DNA from 4 places in the Stutzerimonas decontaminans genome. Region 1 is predicted to be linked to each of the others. Evidence: predicted binding sites of a transcription regulator. Region 1 holds the regulator's gene; each other region holds the start of a gene.
What was found. Region 1 encodes FliA, which starts transcription of late flagellar genes. Its sites were predicted from a motif close to CTAAAGTTTNNNNNNNNNNNGCCGNTAA; they were not measured.

Region 1 (4,211 bases):
ATCCGACGCTGCGTATGCAACTCGAGGCGCTGTCCGACAAGGGCGTCAAATCGAAGAATTATCTGGTGCTGGCTGCAACCAGCCAGAGCCAGGTGCTCAAGGCGGCGTGGCACAACTATCGTCGCTGTGGCCTGGCTGGCTGTATCCTGACAAAGCTGGACGAGGCTGGCAGCCTCGGTGATGTGCTTGGGCTCACGATCAGCCAGCACTTGCCGATAGCGTACCTCGCGGACGGCCCCCGGATTCCGGACGACTTGCACCTGCCACGCAGCCATCAACTGGTCAGTCGCGCGGTGAGTCTGCAATCCGGCGAGGAACCGAGCGAGGAAACCATGGCCGATATGTTCGCCGGGTTGTACAACGGCTCGTCACGGCGGGCCGGATGATGCTGCGACAGCAGTACCTGAATGAATCAGATGCGTGCCATGCGGGCGCATCGCCGGCCGCAAGGCCCCAGCAAGATATAGGCATGTGAACATGGGTATGCATCCCGTACAGGTGATTGCGGTGACCGGCGGCAAGGGTGGCGTCGGCAAGACCAACGTGTCGGTCAATCTGGCACTGGCGCTGGCTGACCTTGGCCGACGTGTGGTGTTGCTTGACGCCGACCTCGGCCTGGCCAACGTCGACGTGCTGCTGGGGCTTACCACCAAGCGCACCCTGGCCGACGTCATCGCCGGCGAATGTGATCTGCGCGACGTGCTGATCCAGGGGCCGGGCGGCATCCGCGTAGTGCCGGCCGCATCCGGCACGCAGAGCATGGTGCAGTTGTCTTCGCTGCAGCACGCGGGGTTGATCCAGGCGTTCAGCGAGCTCGGCGACGAGCTCGACGTGCTGATCATCGACACCGCGGCTGGTATCGGCGATTCAGTAGTGAGCTTCGTGCGCGCCGCGCAGGAGGTGCTGCTGGTCGTCACCGATGAGCCGACCTCGATCACCGATGCCTACGCGCTGATCAAACTGCTTAACCGTGATTACGGCATCAGCCGTTTCCGGGTGCTCGCCAATATGGCTCATGCTCCGCAGGAAGGGCGCAACCTGTTCGCCAAGCTGACCAAGGTCACCGAGCGCTTTCTGGATGTAGCGCTGCAGTATGTCGGTGCCGTGCCTTACGATGAGGCTGTGCGCAAGGCTGTACAGAAGCAGCGTGCGGTCTATGAAGCCTACCCGCGATCTAAATGCGCGCTGGCGTTTAAGGCCATCGCGCAGAGGGTCGATACTTGGCCGTTGCCCGCCACGCCGCGTGGTCATCTCGAATTCTTCGTAGAGCGTCTCATCACCCCCGCTTCACAAAGCCACGAATGACAGGTGCCGGATCCGCTATGTATTACAGCAAGGCTCAGGCAAAGGATGCGCAGTACCGCCTGATCGATCAGTACGCCCCGCTGGTCAAGCGAATCGCTTACCACCTGCTGGCGCGTCTGCCTGCCAGCGTGCAGGTCGACGATCTGATTCAGGCTGGAATGATCGGACTGCTGGAAGCAGCTAAGAAATACGACGCCGGCAAGGGTGCCAGTTTCGAAACCTACGCCGGTATCCGCATTCGCGGCACCATGCTCGACGAAGTGCGCAAGGGCGACTGGGCGCCGCGCTCGGTGCACCGCAATTCGCGGATGGTCAGCGAGGCGATTCGGGCGATCGAGGCGAAAACCGGTCGCGACGCTAAAGATCACGAGGTTGCGGCCGAACTTAAGCTAAGCCTCGATGAGTATTACGGCATTCTCGGCGATACGCTGGGCAGCCGCCTGTTCAGCTTCGATGATCTGCTGCAGGAGGGTGAGCACGGCGAGCTTCAGGAGGATGCTGCCAGTACCCACCCTGAGCCCTTCCGCGATCTCGAGGACGAACGCTTTCAGCAGGCCCTGGCCGACGCCATTGCCAACCTGCCCGAGCGCGAGAAGCTGGTGCTGTCGCTGTATTACGACGAAGAATTGAACTTGAAGGAAATTGGGCAGGTGCTGGGAGTTAGCGAGTCGCGTGTGAGCCAGTTGCATAGCCAGTGTGCTGCGCGCTTGCGTGCACGCCTCGGCGAATGGCGCGCCAATTGACGATTGTTTGCGGTATGACGTGCTCGGTTTGCTGAGGCATTTTTGGACTTACGGAGGTCGACTTGGACAAGAACATGAAAATCCTCATCGTCGATGACTTCTCGACGATGAGACGAATCATCAAGAACCTCCTGCGTGATCTGGGGTTCACCAACACCGCCGAAGCGGATGACGGCACCACCGCGCTGCCAATGCTGAAGAGCGGCAGCTTCGACTTCCTCGTCACCGACTGGAACATGCCGGGCATGAGCGGTATCGATCTGCTGCGCACCGTGCGCGCTGATGAGCGCCTCAAGCACCTGCCAGTACTGATGGTGACAGCCGAGGCGAAACGCGACCAGATCATCGAGGCGGCACAGGCCGGGGTTAACGGCTATGTGGTCAAGCCTTTTACTGCCCAGGTGCTCAAGGAGAAGATCGAGAAGATCTTCGAGCGCGTCAACGGCTGAAGCAGCAACGCCGCGAGGGCACTATGACGCAAGCAGATCAAAGCCTGGCAGAGTTCGAAGCGACTCTGAAGGCCCATGCACCCAAGCTGATCGAAAGTCTGCAGCAGGGCCGCTTCGATGAAGCGACGCAGATGTTCAACGAGCTCAATCAGGTGCGCAATCACGGGCTCTATCTGGAGGTTGGCAAGCTCACCCGCGAGCTGCACAACGCTATCGTCAAGCTCGAGATGGATACCTGCGCTACCGGGGGCGATCCGTCACCGATTACCGATGCGACCGATCGCCTGTCCTACGTGGTGGAGATGACCGAGAAGGCCGCCAATCGCACCATGGATCTGGTGGAGGAGTCCGCTCCGCTGGTGAACTACGTGAGCTACGAGGCCCAGAGCTTGACGGCCGACTGGCAGCGCTTCATGCGTCGCGAAATGAATGCCGAGCAATTCCGCGAGCTGGTCAAGCGCATCGACCAATACCTCCAGCGCAGCATGAATGACGGCAGCCAGCTGTCGCAGAATCTCAGCGAAATCATGCTTGCCCAAGACTTCCAGGATCTGACCGGCCAGGTGATCAAGCGGGTGACCCGCCTCATCACCGAGCTTGAAAGCAACCTGCTCAATCTCGTCCTCATGGCGGGGCAGGTCGACCGCGTCGCCGGCATCCAGCACGACCGCGATGCCATGCGTGCCGAGCAAGAGAAGAAAAAACAAGAAAAAATGCCTTCCAACGGTGAAGGTCCGCAGATGCATGCCGATATGCGTGAAGACGTCGTTTCCGGCCAGGACGATGTCGATGATCTGCTTTCAAGCCTGGGCTTTTAGGGGAAGTGAATATGAGCTTCGACGCCGATGAAGAAATCCTCCAGGATTTCCTGGTAGAGGCCGGCGAGATTCTCGAACTATTGTCCGAGCAACTCGTGGAGCTGGAAAGCAGCCCCGATGACATGGCGTTGCTCAATGCGATTTTTCGCGGGTTCCACACGGTAAAGGGCGGTGCGGGCTTTCTTCAGCTCCATGAGCTGGTGGAGTGCTGCCATATCGCCGAAAACGTCTTCGACATCCTGCGCAAGGGTGAGCGTCGCGTCGACTCCGAACTGATGGATGTCGTGTTGCAGGCCCTCGACTCCGTGAACGAGATGTTCAGTCAGGTCCGCGAGCGCGTCGAGCCGACTCCCGCCTCACGCGAGCTACTCGCCGCTCTGGCGCGTCTGGCAGAACCCGCTTCTGCTGACGAACCGGCGGCTCCGGTCGAGACGCCGGTTATGCCCGAGCCCCAGGTCGAAGCTGACGACAGCGAATTCGAGCAGCTGCTCGACGCCGTTCAGCCGCCAGCCGGCGAGTCTGCAGCCGCGCCGGCAAGCGGTGGCGCTGACGAAATCACTGACGACGAATTCGAGTCGTTGCTCGACCAGCTGCATGGCAAAGGTCAGTTCTCGGCCAGTGCATCCAGCACGGCACCCGAGCCTGAGGTCGCTGCACCGACCAGCGATGAGATTACCGACGACGAATTCGAGGCTCTGCTCGATCAGCTGCATGGCAAGGGCAAGTTCGAGCCCGTTGGCAGCGTAAGCGCTGAACCCGCTGCGCCGTCGAGTGCTGCGCCGGTCGGCAGTGCCAGCGCCACTGATGAGATCAGCGATGACGAGTTCGAAGCGCTGCTCGATCAGCTGCACGGCAAAGGCAAATTTGAGCCTGCGGTTGCCGAGGTAGCGGCTGCC
Region 2 (4,211 bases), 1.0 Mb from region 1:
CCTGCTGATCGGCGGCGGCATCATGAGTGCAACCCTGGCGACCTACCTGCACGAACTGGAGCCAAGCTGGAGCATGGAGGTCCACGAACGCCTGCCGAGCGTGGCCGACGAGAGTTCCAATGCCTGGAACAACGCCGGCACCGGGCACTCCGCCTTCTGCGAGCTCAACTACACGCCGGAGAAAGCCGACGGCAGCATCGACATCAGCAAGGCCGTGAGCATTGCCGAATCGTTCGAAGTCTCCAAGCAGTTCTGGGCTCATCAGGTCGAGCGCGGGGTGCTTCAGGAGCCGCGCCGGTTCATCAACGCCGTCCCGCACATGAGCTTCGTCTGGGGCGAGCGCAATATCGACTTCCTTCGCAAGCGCCACGCAGCCCTGCATCAGAGTCCACTTTTCAAGGGCATGGAATACTCCGAACAGCCGCAGCAGATTGCCGAGTGGATTCCGCTGGTGATGAACGGGCGCAGCGACGCCCAGCAGGTCGCAGCCACCCGCATGCCGATCGGCACCGACGTGAACTTCGGCGAGATCACCCGTCAGCTGTTCGACGCTCTGAGCAAAAGCGAGCAGGTCAAGCTGCAGCTGCAGCATGAGGTGCGCGACATCGTGCGCAACGACGATGGCACCTGGACCGTCGTCTCCGCCAATCTCGCTGACGGCGGAACCGAGACCAGCGTAAAGGCGCGCTTCGTCTTCATCGGCGCCGGCGGCGGCGCGTTGAAGTTGCTGCAGATGGCCGACATTCCCGAAGCCAAGGGCTACGCAGGCTTTCCGGTAGGTGGCCAGTTCCTCATGACACGCAACCCCGAGGTTGTCGCGCAGCATCAGGCCAAGGTCTACGGTCTCGCATCGGTCGGTTCGCCCCCGATGTCCGTGCCGCACCTGGATACCCGCGTGATCGATGGCGAGCGAGTGTTGCTGTTCGGCCCCTTCGCCACATTCTCGAGCAAGTTCCTGAAGAACGGTTCGCTGATGGACCTCCCCGGCTCCTTGAGCACTGACAACGCCGTGCCGATGGTCCAGGCCGGCCTGGATAACCTCGATCTCAGCCAATACCTGGTTGGCCAGCTCATGCTCAGCCAGGAAGATCGTATCGCCGAGCTGAAGGACTATCTCCCGGAGGCTGATGCCAACGACTGGGAGCTGATCACCGCGGGGCAGCGCGTCCAGATCATCAAGGACGATCCGGAGAAAGGCGGTGTACTGCAATTCGGCACTGAAATCGTCAGCGCTGCGGACGGCTCCATTGCCGCGCTGCTGGGCGCCTCGCCTGGCGCCTCGACCGCCGCGCCGATCATGCTCAACCTGTTGAAAACCACCTTCAAGTCGCAGGTCGAATCGGCTGCCTGGCAGGCGAAACTCAAGAACATGTTCCCGGCTTACGGTCTCGCGCTGAACGATGACGCAGCCCTCACCGAACAGGTGCGTACCATGACCAGCCAGCGGTTGCAGCTCGATACGGCTGCAGCGGCCACCCTGGAAATTTCGCCGAACTGATCCGGTGCACGAAGAATCCGCCTTGCGGGTTCTTCGTGACTTGTGGGCCGTTCGCCGACGTCGCAGAAGCCTCGACGACCATTCGTCGACTTTATGGCGTCATATTTAGAACACCCTCAAGTCACTATCCATGGTGCCGAGAACACGGCATGCCTCTGCTGTCGACGGTCTGTCGCGGCCCATCTGATCGTCCCCCAAGTGGTATTTCAATGAACAACTGGTTTGCAAACATTGGCGTCAGCAGGAAACTCGCACTGGGCTTCGGCGCCGTGCTGGTCCTGACCCTCATCCTCGCTTGGAATGGCTGGGGCAGCCTTGGCAGCGTCATCCAACGCAGCGGCTGGATGACCGAAATCTCGCTGCTGAACAAGACGCTGACCGATCTGCGCATCGCCCGTCTGCAGTTCATGCTGGCCAACGGCGACGCCGAGTCCACCGAACGGCTGGACAAGAACCTCGGCATCTACCTGGCGCAGCAGACCAAGCTGCTCAATACGTTCAAGAATCCGATCAACGTCACTCAGCTCAAAGAGCAGGCCGGCTACAACGCGCAGTATCAGAATTCGCTGAACGACATGCGCAAGGCCTATGCGCAGGCCAACGCCGCGCGCACCACCATCGATGGCGCCGCCACTCGCCTGGGCGAGCTGACCGCCGGCGTCACCAATCATGTGCTGCAGCTGCCGGACTATGAAGAAGATCGCTTCGCGCAGCTCCTGGCGATCAGCCAGATCAAGGAAGACGTGCAGCGCGCGCAATACCTGCTGCGCGTCTATATGGCAGCACCGGCCAACGATGCCGTTAAGGCCATCTACACCCAGCTTGATACCGCGCAGGCCACGCTAGGCCGCCAGGCCGGAGCTCTCGACGCCGACAGCGGCGCCGCAATGCAGCAGGTCCGCTCGGTGCTCGGCGAGTACCGCGGCGCCATCGAGTCGCTGGAGACGGCCACCCAGGCGATCGCCAAGGCACGCCAGGAGATGACCGATCAGCAGAAGGAAATCGTCCGCATCAGCGACTCGCTCTACCAGTTCCAGCTCGACCGTCTCGATATCGAAAGCGGCGATGCACGCAGCCGCCTGATCGTCAGCACACTGTTGGCGCTGGTGCTCGGTGTGCTGGCCGCCTGGGTCATTACCCGGCAGATCATCCTGCCGCTGCGGGCCACCCTGGCTGATGTCGAGCGCATCGCCTCCGGCGACCTCAGCGAAACCGCGCAGATCCAGCGTCGCGACGAGCTGGGCGTGCTACAGCGTGGCATTCAGCAAATGGGCTCGACGTTGCGCGAGCTAATCGGCGGCATCCGCGATGGCGTCAGCCAGATCAGCGCCGCCGCCGAGGAGCTGTCGGCGGTCACCCAGCAGACCAGTGCCGGCGTGAACAGCCAGAAAGAGGAGACCGACCAGGTCGCCACCGCCATGCACGAGATGTCGGCCACCGTTCAGGAAGTCGCGCGCAATGCCGAGCAGGCAGCCCTGGCCGCCACCGAGGCGGACGGCGAAGCCCGCGAAGGCGACCGTGTGGTGCTCGAGGTGGTCAACCAGATCGAACGCATGGCCGACGCCGTGGTGCGCTCCACCGAGGCGATGACCGCGCTGCAGAGCGAAAGCGACAAGATCGGCAGCGTGATGACGGTGATCCGCGCCGTGGCCGAGCAGACCAATCTGCTGGCGCTCAACGCCGCCATCGAAGCCGCCCGCGCCGGAGAGGCCGGACGTGGTTTCGCCGTGGTCGCCGATGAGGTGCGCGGCCTGGCGCAACGTACGCAGAAATCCACCGAGGAGATCGAGGGGCTGGTCGCCGCACTGCAGAACGGCACCCAGCAGGTCGCGGCGATCATGCACACCAGCCGCGACCTGACCGACAGCGGCGTCGAACTGGCGCGCCGTGCTGGCGCTTCGCTCAGCAGCATTACCCGTACCGTTTCGAACATTCAGGCGATGAACCAGCAGATCGCCGCGGCCGCCGAAGAGCAGAGTGCGGTAGCCGAAGAGATCAGCCGTAGCGTGGTGAACGTGCGTGACGTGTCGGAACAGACCGCTGCAGCCAGCGAGGAAACCGCGGCGTCGAGCACCGAGCTGGCCCGTCTGGGCGGTCAGTTGCAGATGATGGTGAGCCGCTTCCGGCTCTGACGGAACGCAAGCGCCCGGCGAGACAGGCCATGTCTCGCCGGGCGAAGGCTCAGCTGGCCTGGGATTGCAGGTAGTTCTGCAGGCCGATGCGGTCGATCAGCCCGAGCTGCTGCTCGAGCCAGTAGGCGTGGTCTTCCTCGGTATCGTGCAGTTGCAGCGCCAGCATATCGCGGGTCGGATAGTCGCCGTGCTGTTCGGCCAGCGCGATGCCCTGGGCCAGCGCGGCACGCACCTTGTACTCCAGCGCCAGATCGTTGCGCAGCATTTCCGGAACGGTATGGCCCGGATTGATCGGCTCCGGCGTCATGTCCGGCGTGCCTTCGAGAAAGAGGATGCGCTGCAACAGTGCATCGGCGTGCTGCGTCTCTTCTTCCATCTCGTGGTTGATGCGCTCGTAGAGCTTGCTGAAGCCCCAGTCGGCATACATCCGCGAGTGCAGGAAATACTGGTCGCGCGCCGCCAATTCTCCGCGCAACAGCTCCTTCAGATAGTCGATTACCGGTGCCTGGCCTTGCATTGCCTATTCCCCATGACTGATGCGTCTTCAACAGCGGGCAAGCATCCCCGCTGAGTCTGTGCCG
Region 3 (4,211 bases), 1.0 Mb from region 1:
GGCACCTGGCCGCAGGCGCAGCGCATGCAGCGGGTGCTGAAACAGTTGCCGCTGGATGCCATCGTGCTGGAAACCGACTCGCCGGACATTCCACCAGCCGGCCACGCCGGCGAGCGCAACAGCCCGGAACTGCTGCCCGATATCTGCCGGATGCTGGCCGAGCTGAAGGGTGTCAGCGCCGAAGAGCTGGCCACAGCCAGCTATCGCAACAGCTGTGAACTGTTCGGCTGGCCGCAGCCCTGAACGCTGCCCGTGCTCAGACCCGGAACGCGCCGATCAGCTGCTGCAGCCGTCCCACCAGCTGAGACAACTCGCGGCTCGCCTGCTCGGTATGCCCCGCTCCCTCGGCGGTCCGCTGGCCGGCCTCGTTGATGGCAACGATGTTGCGATCGATATCGTGCGCCACCGCAGTCTGCTGCTCCGCCGCCGCCGCGATCTGCTGGTTCTGATCGACGATCAGCCCGACCGCACCAAGGATATTCTCCAGCGCCTGCTCCACCTGCCCGGATTGGCCGACGGTGTCTTCGGCAAGCGCATGGCTGGCGTGCATGGTTTTCACCGCCGCGCCGACGCCGTTCTGCAGACGCGCGATCATCTGCTCGATTTCCGCGGTGGACTTCTGCGTCCGCTGCGCCAGCCCGCGCACCTCATCGGCAACCACCGCGAAGCCACGCCCCTGCTCCCCGGCACGCGCTGCCTCGATGGCGGCATTGAGTGCCAGCAGGTTGGTCTGCTCGGCAATCGTCTTGATAACGTCCAGCACCTGGCTGATCGCCTTGCTATCACCAGCCAACTGGTTGATCACCTGCACCGACTGCTCGATTTCACCAGCCAGCCGCTGGATACCACCGACCTGCGCCACCACCAGCTCGCGACCGCTGACGGTCTCCTCGTTGACGCTCTGCGCGCTGCCTACCGCCGCCTCGGCACTGCTGGCAACCTCCTGGGCCGTGGCGGACATCTCGTTCATCGCCGTGGCGACCTGCTCGATCTGGCCGCGCTGCTCGGACACGGTCTGGTTGCTCTCGCCGGAGACGCTTTCGACCCGCTGCGCCTGGCGCTCGACCTCGGCGACCGTCTGACCGACGCGCTCGATCAGTTCGCGGATCTGCGCCACGGTGGTATTGAACACCTGCCCCAGCTCGCCCAATTCGTCGCGGCTCTGCACCTGATAGCGGACGGTCATGTCGCCACCGGCAACCCTGCCCATGATCTCACCCAGGTTGTGCAGCGAGGCGCGTGTCGAAGCGTAGAAACCGGCATACAGGTACGCCACAAGGCACAGCACCACCGCCAGCGCCGAGAGCAGCAACGTCATCAACAGGCGCTTCTGCTCCAGCCGCTCGGCCAGCTCCACCTCGAGGTAACCGAGGATGGCATCGTTGAGCTGGTAGGTCTTCGCCATCTCGGCGCTGATGCGCTCGTAGAACTGCTCCCACGGGCGGTCCAGCGCATCGGCCATGATCACCTCGTCCTGCAGGATGTCGCTGCTCGCCTGCAGCGACTCACGGCTGGCGTTGGCGAAGGAATCGAGCTTGCGCCGCGCGGCCTCGCTCGCGCCGAGAGCATCCTGCAGTTGCGCGGCGTACTGCGCCTGCTGCTTTTCCAGCTCCAGCACGAGGTTGTCCAGCGTGTTGCTGGCATCGGAGTTCAGGTAGCCCTGGCCGAAGGTGTAGGAGCCCACCGCGCGGCCCTCGCCGAGCGATGCGCTGATGGCCGGGGTTACCGTAGTCAGCAGCTCGGCCAGCAGACGTACCTCGCGCTCGAGGTCCTGGCTGAGACCGGACTGCCCGGCGACCAGCTTGATCATCACCTGCGACTGCCCCAGCAGCGTTTCTGCCATGGCAGCTTTGGACTGTACTGATTGCTCGGCCTGGGCGGCATTCAGCCCGGCTACCAGACCATCGCGGCGAGCATTGAATTCGGCCACCTGTTCGGGCGCATCGCCGACCGGCGCAAGGGCCTGCAGCTGCGCTGCCAGCTCCGCTTCGACACGGTTCAAACGAGTCTGCAGCGCCTCGACATTGCCGGTCTGGCCGATGATCGACTCGATTCGCACGAGGTCCTTCCAGTCCTCCATGCTGCGCCGCACCTGCAGGGTCGAGCCGAGCAGCTCCAGGCTCTGCAATTCCGTGCGGGTGCCGACGAACGCCCGGTATGAATCGCGCACCAGGTAGTAATTGCTCAGCAACATGGGAACGAAGAACAGGACGCTGACCAGGCTGAACTTCATGCCGAAGCTCAGGCGGTTCATGAACGCGATCGCGGGATACAACAGACTATTCACACGACGTCTCCCAATTTTATTGGTATGGGCTTGCACGCAATTGCAGCGCGCAGCAGGGCTCGTCAGAGAGTGGCATCTGCCCGGGTTATACGGGATATCGGTAGGTGCTTTTGTAACTTAAGGTAATAGCCAAATGATGGCCATCCGACAAGCGGTTGCTGCCACAGGCGCAGCCGCTCTGGCTCGCAGGCTGCAGCGTGTCGGCGCGCGAATGGCCATCCAGCAATTTGATGGCTGGCCATTCACTGGGCCTGCTCCTGCTCAGGCGAGGAGGGTCAGGACCGCAATCACCGCGTACCAGAAGACCCGTGTGCGCACCAGCAATGCGGCTATTCCATCGAGCCGGGCGATGCCCGCCTCACCATCGATTTGAGGCGACAGGTCGGCAGCCAGCGGGCCCGCATCAGCCAGCAGGCGCCGCGCAGACACATCCCAGCTGAGCAACTCGTGCAGCAATGCCCGGTTGACGGCGACAAAGTTGCCGACCAGGGCGAAGCTGCCCAGCAGCACCCGCACCGGCAGCCAGTCGAAAGCATGCCGCAGCTGCTCGGCGCGCTCGCGCAATCCTTCTAGCTCGGCATGTTCGGCGCACAGCGCCAGCAACCGGTAGGCCAAGGCCGCCATCGGCCCCAGCAGCAGGTACCAGAAGATGACGGCGAAAAAACCCTCGTAGCTCTTCCACAGCAGCCGTGTCTGCACCGCCTGCAGCAGGCTGGGCGGATCCTGCTCCTGCAAGCCGATGTCCCGCTCGGCGGCCAGTGCCGCCGCCTCCTGATCACCGCGTCGCCACGCATCGCGGAAGGTACCGAGCTCGGACTTGGCATGCCCACGGCCCAGGCTGTAGAGCAGCACCAGCAGATGCAGCGGCAGGCTTAGCCAGCCGTACGCCAGAGGCTCCAGCGCCGCCAGCAGCAGGCCGAGCAGCGCCACCGGCAGCAGCACCAGCAGAAGCAGTACAAGCCAGGGCGCCCGCTGCAGGCTGGGGCTGGTTTCGGCCTGACGCAGTCGCGTCAGCCAGGGTCCATCGTTCTGCAGGCGTGGTCGCCAGTCGGAAAATTTGTCCACCAGCAGCACGAGCAGGATTACCAGAAAACTCATCGCTCTTTTCCTTTCGTCAGCAGGTAATGGTAGCCGTGCGCAACCGCTGCCAGTCGAATGCCGGGCCGGGGTCGGTCTTGCGCCCGGGGGCGATATCGCTGTGACCGCAAACCCGCTCGGGGGTGATGGCCGGATAGGCGCCCTGAAGAACCCGGCAAAGCTCGATCAGCGCCTGATACTGCGCCTCGCTGAAGGGTTGGTCATCAGTCCCCTCCAGCTCGATGCCAATTGAGAAATCATTGCAGCCGTCACGGCCATCGAAACAGGACACACCGGCATGCCAAGCACGGTCCAGACAGGAGACGAACTGAGTGATCGCGCCATCACGCTCGATGAGAAAATGCGCCGAGACTTGCAGTTCGGCGATTTCTTCGAAGAACGGATGCTCGCAGCGCTGCAGTGCATTCTGGAAGAACTGCTGAACCTTGCCGGTACCAAACTGCCCCGGCGGCAGGCTGATGTTGTGAATCACCAGCAGGGATATCTCGCCGGCCGGACGCTGGTTGAAGTTCGGCGACGGGCAGTGGCGGACGCCATGACACCAGCCGGTGGCGCAATCCAGATGCATCTTGAAGGTCCATGCTGACAGCAAGCCCGCAGGCTAGCGCCTGCACGACGGCGCCTGCAAGCGCAGCCGCCACGGCTGGCAATCGCGGTTACAACCTGACAGGAGCGCCAGCTACTAGGCGTTGCCGGCCATGCGGCGTGCAGCGGCCTTTTCCTCCCGCCGCGAGGCCAGCCGATCGGCCAGACGAGTCGGCTCGGGCAGGCGGTAGCGCGTCAGGTAGCGCTTTACCAGCTCCGGCGCCGTGGCGATGCTGACGCG
Region 4 (4,211 bases), 1.0 Mb from region 1:
AGAACGTGAACGCGGCCAGTTTTGGCGCGAACAGCGTGGTCTGGCAGGTGCGCTGCACCGAGTAGTAGGACGTTGCGAACAGAGCACAGCCGCCAAAGGCGAAGATCACCGCGTTGGTGTGCAATGGACGAAGACGACCGAAACTGGTCCAAGGGAGGTCGAAGTTTAGAAATGGCCAGGCCAATTGTGCTGCGATGAAAACGCCGAGCCCCATCCCGACGATTCCCCACACCACCGTCATGATGGCGAATTGGCGGACCACCTTGTAGCTGTAGGCGGTACTGGTTGCTGTGTTCATGTATGGGCTTCCATCCACGGGTAATGAGCAGTTTTTTCTTTCTAATAGAAAGCGAGGCAAGGATGGGGAAAGGGCAATCTGCCGGTATTGACCCGGATCAATACACACAAAGTGACAAAGGGTATCTCGTCCGGTGGGACCAGCCGCCGAAGGGCGCTTCGGTGAGCCTGATCCTGGCCCACGGAGCTGGCGCACCGATGGATAGCCCGTTCATGGCGCAAATGGCTGAACGCCTTGCCGCACGTGGGGTAGCGGTCTGTCGCTTTGAGTTCTCATACATGGCGGCACGGCGCGCCGGAGGGAGCAAGCGCCCGCCCAGCCCACAGGACCAATTGCTGGCTCAATGGCGGGAAATCCATGCGCTGGTGCGACAGCAGGCCACAGGACCGCTGGCCATCGGCGGCAAGTCGATGGGCGGGCGCATGGCGAGCTTGCTTGCAGATGAACTGGGTGCCGATGCGCTGGTCTGCCTGGGCTACCCGTTCTATCCGGCCGGAAAGCCGGACAAGCCAAGAGTGGCCCACCTTGCAACGTTGCAGACACCGACGCTGATCGTTCAGGGGGAGCGCGATGCATTGGGCGATCGCGAAGCGGTTGCGCGGTATGCGCTGTCTCCAGCGATCGAGTTACATTGGCTAGCCGCGGCCGATCATGACCTCAAACCCTTGAAACGTTCGGGACTGACCCATGATCAGCATCTGGATAGCGCTGCCGATGCGATTGCCAGATTTCTGCGGCACGCAATTATGCAGTGAGCGGCTGCAGCCGGATCTAGCGACACCGGCTGTAGGGCAGGCCTAGCGGTTGAAGCGCTCCACCAGCGCGTATTGACCTTCTGCCGTTGCTGTGAGGCCCTCGCTGAGCAGCGCCGAGCTGCGCGCGTCTCCCGAGGTCTGGTCGGCGAGGTGGGCTATGGTGGTGACATTGTTGCTGATCTCCTCGGCCACTGCGCTCTGCTCTTCCGTTGCCGAGGCGATCTGAGTGGTCATGTCGATGATGTTGCCCATTGCCTCGTTTATGCCGGTGAGGGCCTGGTCGGCCTGAGCCACCTGATCGACGCCGCGAGTGGCCTGCACGCGACCTTCCTCGGTGGTCTGGACGGCATGGCGCGCCTGCAGTTGCAGCTTTTCGATCAACTTGTGTATCTCACCAGTGGCTTCGGCAGTGCGTTGCGCCAGTTGCCGAACCTCGTCGGCAACCACGGCGAACCCGCGGCCGCTGTCGCCTGCACGTGCTGCTTCGATCGCTGCGTTGAGGGCTAAGAGGTTGGTCTGATCGGCAATGCTCTTGATCACGTCGACCACGCCGCCGATTGCATCGCTATCGTTCGCCAGCTGGTTGACGGCCTCACCTGTCTTGGCCACTGAGTCGGCCAGTTGCTGGATCGCCTTGCGTGTTTCGGCAGTGACTTCACGGCCATGCACGGTGAGGCGGCTGGCTTCACGGGTAGCTTCGGCCGCCAGGGCAACGTTGCTTGCCACCTCCTGCGTGGTCGCGGCCATTTCATTGATGGCAGTCGCTACCTGTTCGGTTTCCTGGTTCTGTTGTGTCAGACCGTTCGCGCAGTTTTGTGCCAGCGAGTCGGCCTGCTTGGCTTGTCCCTGCAACTGCACGGCGGTGTCCTGCAGGCGGGTGAGGCAGGTCTTCAGGTGCGCCTGCTGACTGAGCATTGCCATTTCCAGTTGCGCCTCTACGCCGCGACTGTCGGTATACATGCGTGCGATGAGCGGATCGCTGGTGGCCTGGCTCGCCAGCTGCAACAGGCGCTTCAGGCCCCGTTGCTGCCACTGCATGCCGATAAACCCGAACGGGACGGCAAGCAGCGCTGCGGCGACGAAACCTAGCGCATGGTCAAAGCCTGCGCCGACAAGGAACGCGAGCTGGCTGACGATCAAAAAGGGCAGCCACTTGCTCAGCAGCGGGACCCAATGGTCACTCCGGGGTACGCCGCTCTTGCCGGAGTTGATTCGCTCATACAGTGCTTCGGCGCGCTGCACCTGCTCACGTGTCGGCTTGGTGCGCACGGACTCGTAGCCCGTCACCTGCCGCTGCTGGTCGAGAATTGGCGTGACATAGGCGTTGACCCAGTAGTGGTCGCCGGTCTTGCGCCGGTTTTTGACGATACCCATCCACGGCTTCCCCTGCTTGAGGGTCGTCCACATGTGGTCGAAAACGGCAGGCGGCACATCTGGATGGCGTACCAGGTTATGTGGTGCGCGGATCAGTTCGTCACGAGCGAAGCCGCTGACTTCGGCGAATATGTCATTACAGTAGGTGATCTGACCTTTGAGGTCGGTGGTCGAGATGAGACGTTGCTGGTCAGGAAAGGCGTATTCACGCTGGGTTACGGGCTGGTTGTTACGCATCGACTATCACGCCTGGCAGAGAAATCGTAGGGTGGCGCACCCGACCTTTATATTTTTTTAAGCGGTCGGGCTGACCAGTTGGTCGGCCGGAGACTGGCGTTCTTGAGCGAAAGCTGATTCCGGGATCAGCTTCTATCGCCCACAGGCGACCAACGGCAACAAAGGCTTAATGGTTTTGTCACGGGTTTTCGCCATTGTCGGCGCATGTCCGGGTGCTTCGCGATGCGAAGTAGCTTGAGGGAGCCGGGCAGCGGGCATGGACGTCTGGGCAGCTGGAAAACCACTCGCCGAAGGACCGGCGGACGCCGATGCGAAAGGACTCGCATCGGCGTTTCCGGTTTTCGATCAGCTTCCGATGAGCTGGCGCAGAACGTAGTGCAGGATGCCGCCGGCCTTGAAGTACTGCACCTCGTTGAGCGTATCGATGCGGCTCAGCACCTGGAACGAGCCCCGTGAGCCGTCGGCGCGCTCCACATCAACCGTCAGCATCTGCCGTGGCGTGATATCGGCGCCGAGCCCGCGGATCGACAACTTCTCCGTACCGTTCAAGCCCAGCGACTGGCGCGTCTGCTCGTCGACGAACTGCAACGCCAGCACGCCCATTCCGATCAGGTTGGAGCGGTGGATACGCTCGAAGCTCTCGGCAATGACGGCCTTTACGCCCAGCAGATTGGTGCCCTTGGCCGCCCAGTCGCGACTGGAACCGGTGCCGTACTCCTTGCCTGCGATCACCACCAGCGGCACGCCTTCGGCCTGGTAGCGCATGGCGGCATCATAAATCGAGAGTTTCTCGCCACTCGGCTGATAGAGCGTGTTGCCGCCTTCTTCGCCACCGAGCATCTCGTTCTTGATGCGGATATTGGCAAAGGTGCCGCGCATCATCACTTCATGGTTGCCGCGGCGGGAGCCGTAGGAGTTGAAATCCTCCGGTGCCACGCCCAGCGACTGCAGGTACATGCCAGCTGGTGAGCTGGCCTTGATATTGCCGGCCGGCGAGATGTGGTCGGTGGTGATCGAGTCGCCGAACAGGGCCAGCACGCGAGCATTCTCGACATCCGCCGGCGGGGTCGGTGGCTGGCCGATATCCTCGAAGTAGGGCGGATTCTGCACGTAGCTGGAGCCAGCGTCCCACGCATAGGTGTCCCCCGCGCTGACCGGAATCTTCTGCCAGTGCTCGTCGCCGCTGAACACGTCGGCATAACGGCTGCGGAACATCTCTCCATCGATGCTCGCCACCGCTTCGGCGATTTCCGCGCTGCTTGGCCAGATGTCTTTCAAGTACACCGGTTGGTTCTGCGCGTCGTAGCCCAGCGGTTCGCGGTCCATGTCGATGCGTGTGGTGCCGGCCAGGGCGAAGGCGACCACCAGCGGCGGCGAGGCCAGCCAATTGGCCTTTACCATCGGATGCACGCGCCCTTCGAAGTTGCGGTTGCCGGACAGCACTGATGAGACGATCAGATCGTTCTCGGTGATCGCCTGGCCGATGGCATCTGGCAGCGGGCCGGAGTTGCCGATGCAGGTGGTGCAGCCGTAGCCCACCAGGTTGA

Region 2: UIB01_RS03120 (methyl-accepting chemotaxis protein) is a predicted target of FliA. The motif match lies at 1,614-1,641, and genes of this name have one in related genera.
Region 3: UIB01_RS03075 (methyl-accepting chemotaxis protein) is a predicted target of FliA. The motif match lies at 2,382-2,409, and genes of this name have one in related genera.
Region 4: UIB01_RS12540 (methyl-accepting chemotaxis protein) is a predicted target of FliA. The motif match lies at 2,744-2,771, and genes of this name have one in related genera.

Annotation. Positions count from the first base shown of each region.
Region 1 covers NZ_CP007509.1:1,714,472-1,718,682, forward strand. The annotation lists gene flhF (flagellar biosynthesis GTPase FlhF) at 1-386, shown strand, start outside; gene fleN (flagellar synthesis regulator FleN) at 478-1,305, shown strand; gene fliA (RNA polymerase sigma factor FliA) at 1,323-2,048, shown strand; gene UIB01_RS08060 (chemotaxis response regulator CheY) at 2,123-2,497, shown strand; gene UIB01_RS08065 (protein phosphatase CheZ) at 2,521-3,315, shown strand; gene UIB01_RS08070 (chemotaxis protein CheA) at 3,327-4,211, shown strand, end outside.
Region 2 covers NZ_CP007509.1:691,196-695,406, reverse strand. The annotation lists gene mqo (malate dehydrogenase (quinone)) at 1-1,498, shown strand, start outside; gene UIB01_RS03120 (methyl-accepting chemotaxis protein) at 1,708-3,630, shown strand; gene bfr (bacterioferritin) at 3,680-4,147, opposite strand.
Region 3 covers NZ_CP007509.1:678,030-682,240, reverse strand. The annotation lists gene UIB01_RS03080 (TatD family hydrolase) at 1-243, shown strand, start outside; gene UIB01_RS03075 (methyl-accepting chemotaxis protein) at 257-2,287, opposite strand; gene ampE (regulatory signaling modulator protein AmpE) at 2,549-3,385, opposite strand; gene ampD (1,6-anhydro-N-acetylmuramyl-L-alanine amidase AmpD) at 3,402-3,953, opposite strand; gene nfi (deoxyribonuclease V) at 4,068-4,211, opposite strand, start outside.
Region 4 covers NZ_CP007509.1:2,741,683-2,745,893, reverse strand. The annotation lists gene ccoN (cytochrome-c oxidase, cbb3-type subunit I) at 1-298, opposite strand, end outside; gene UIB01_RS12545 (alpha/beta family hydrolase) at 361-1,053, shown strand; gene UIB01_RS12540 (methyl-accepting chemotaxis protein) at 1,096-2,664, opposite strand; gene acnA (aconitate hydratase AcnA) at 3,010-4,211, opposite strand, start outside.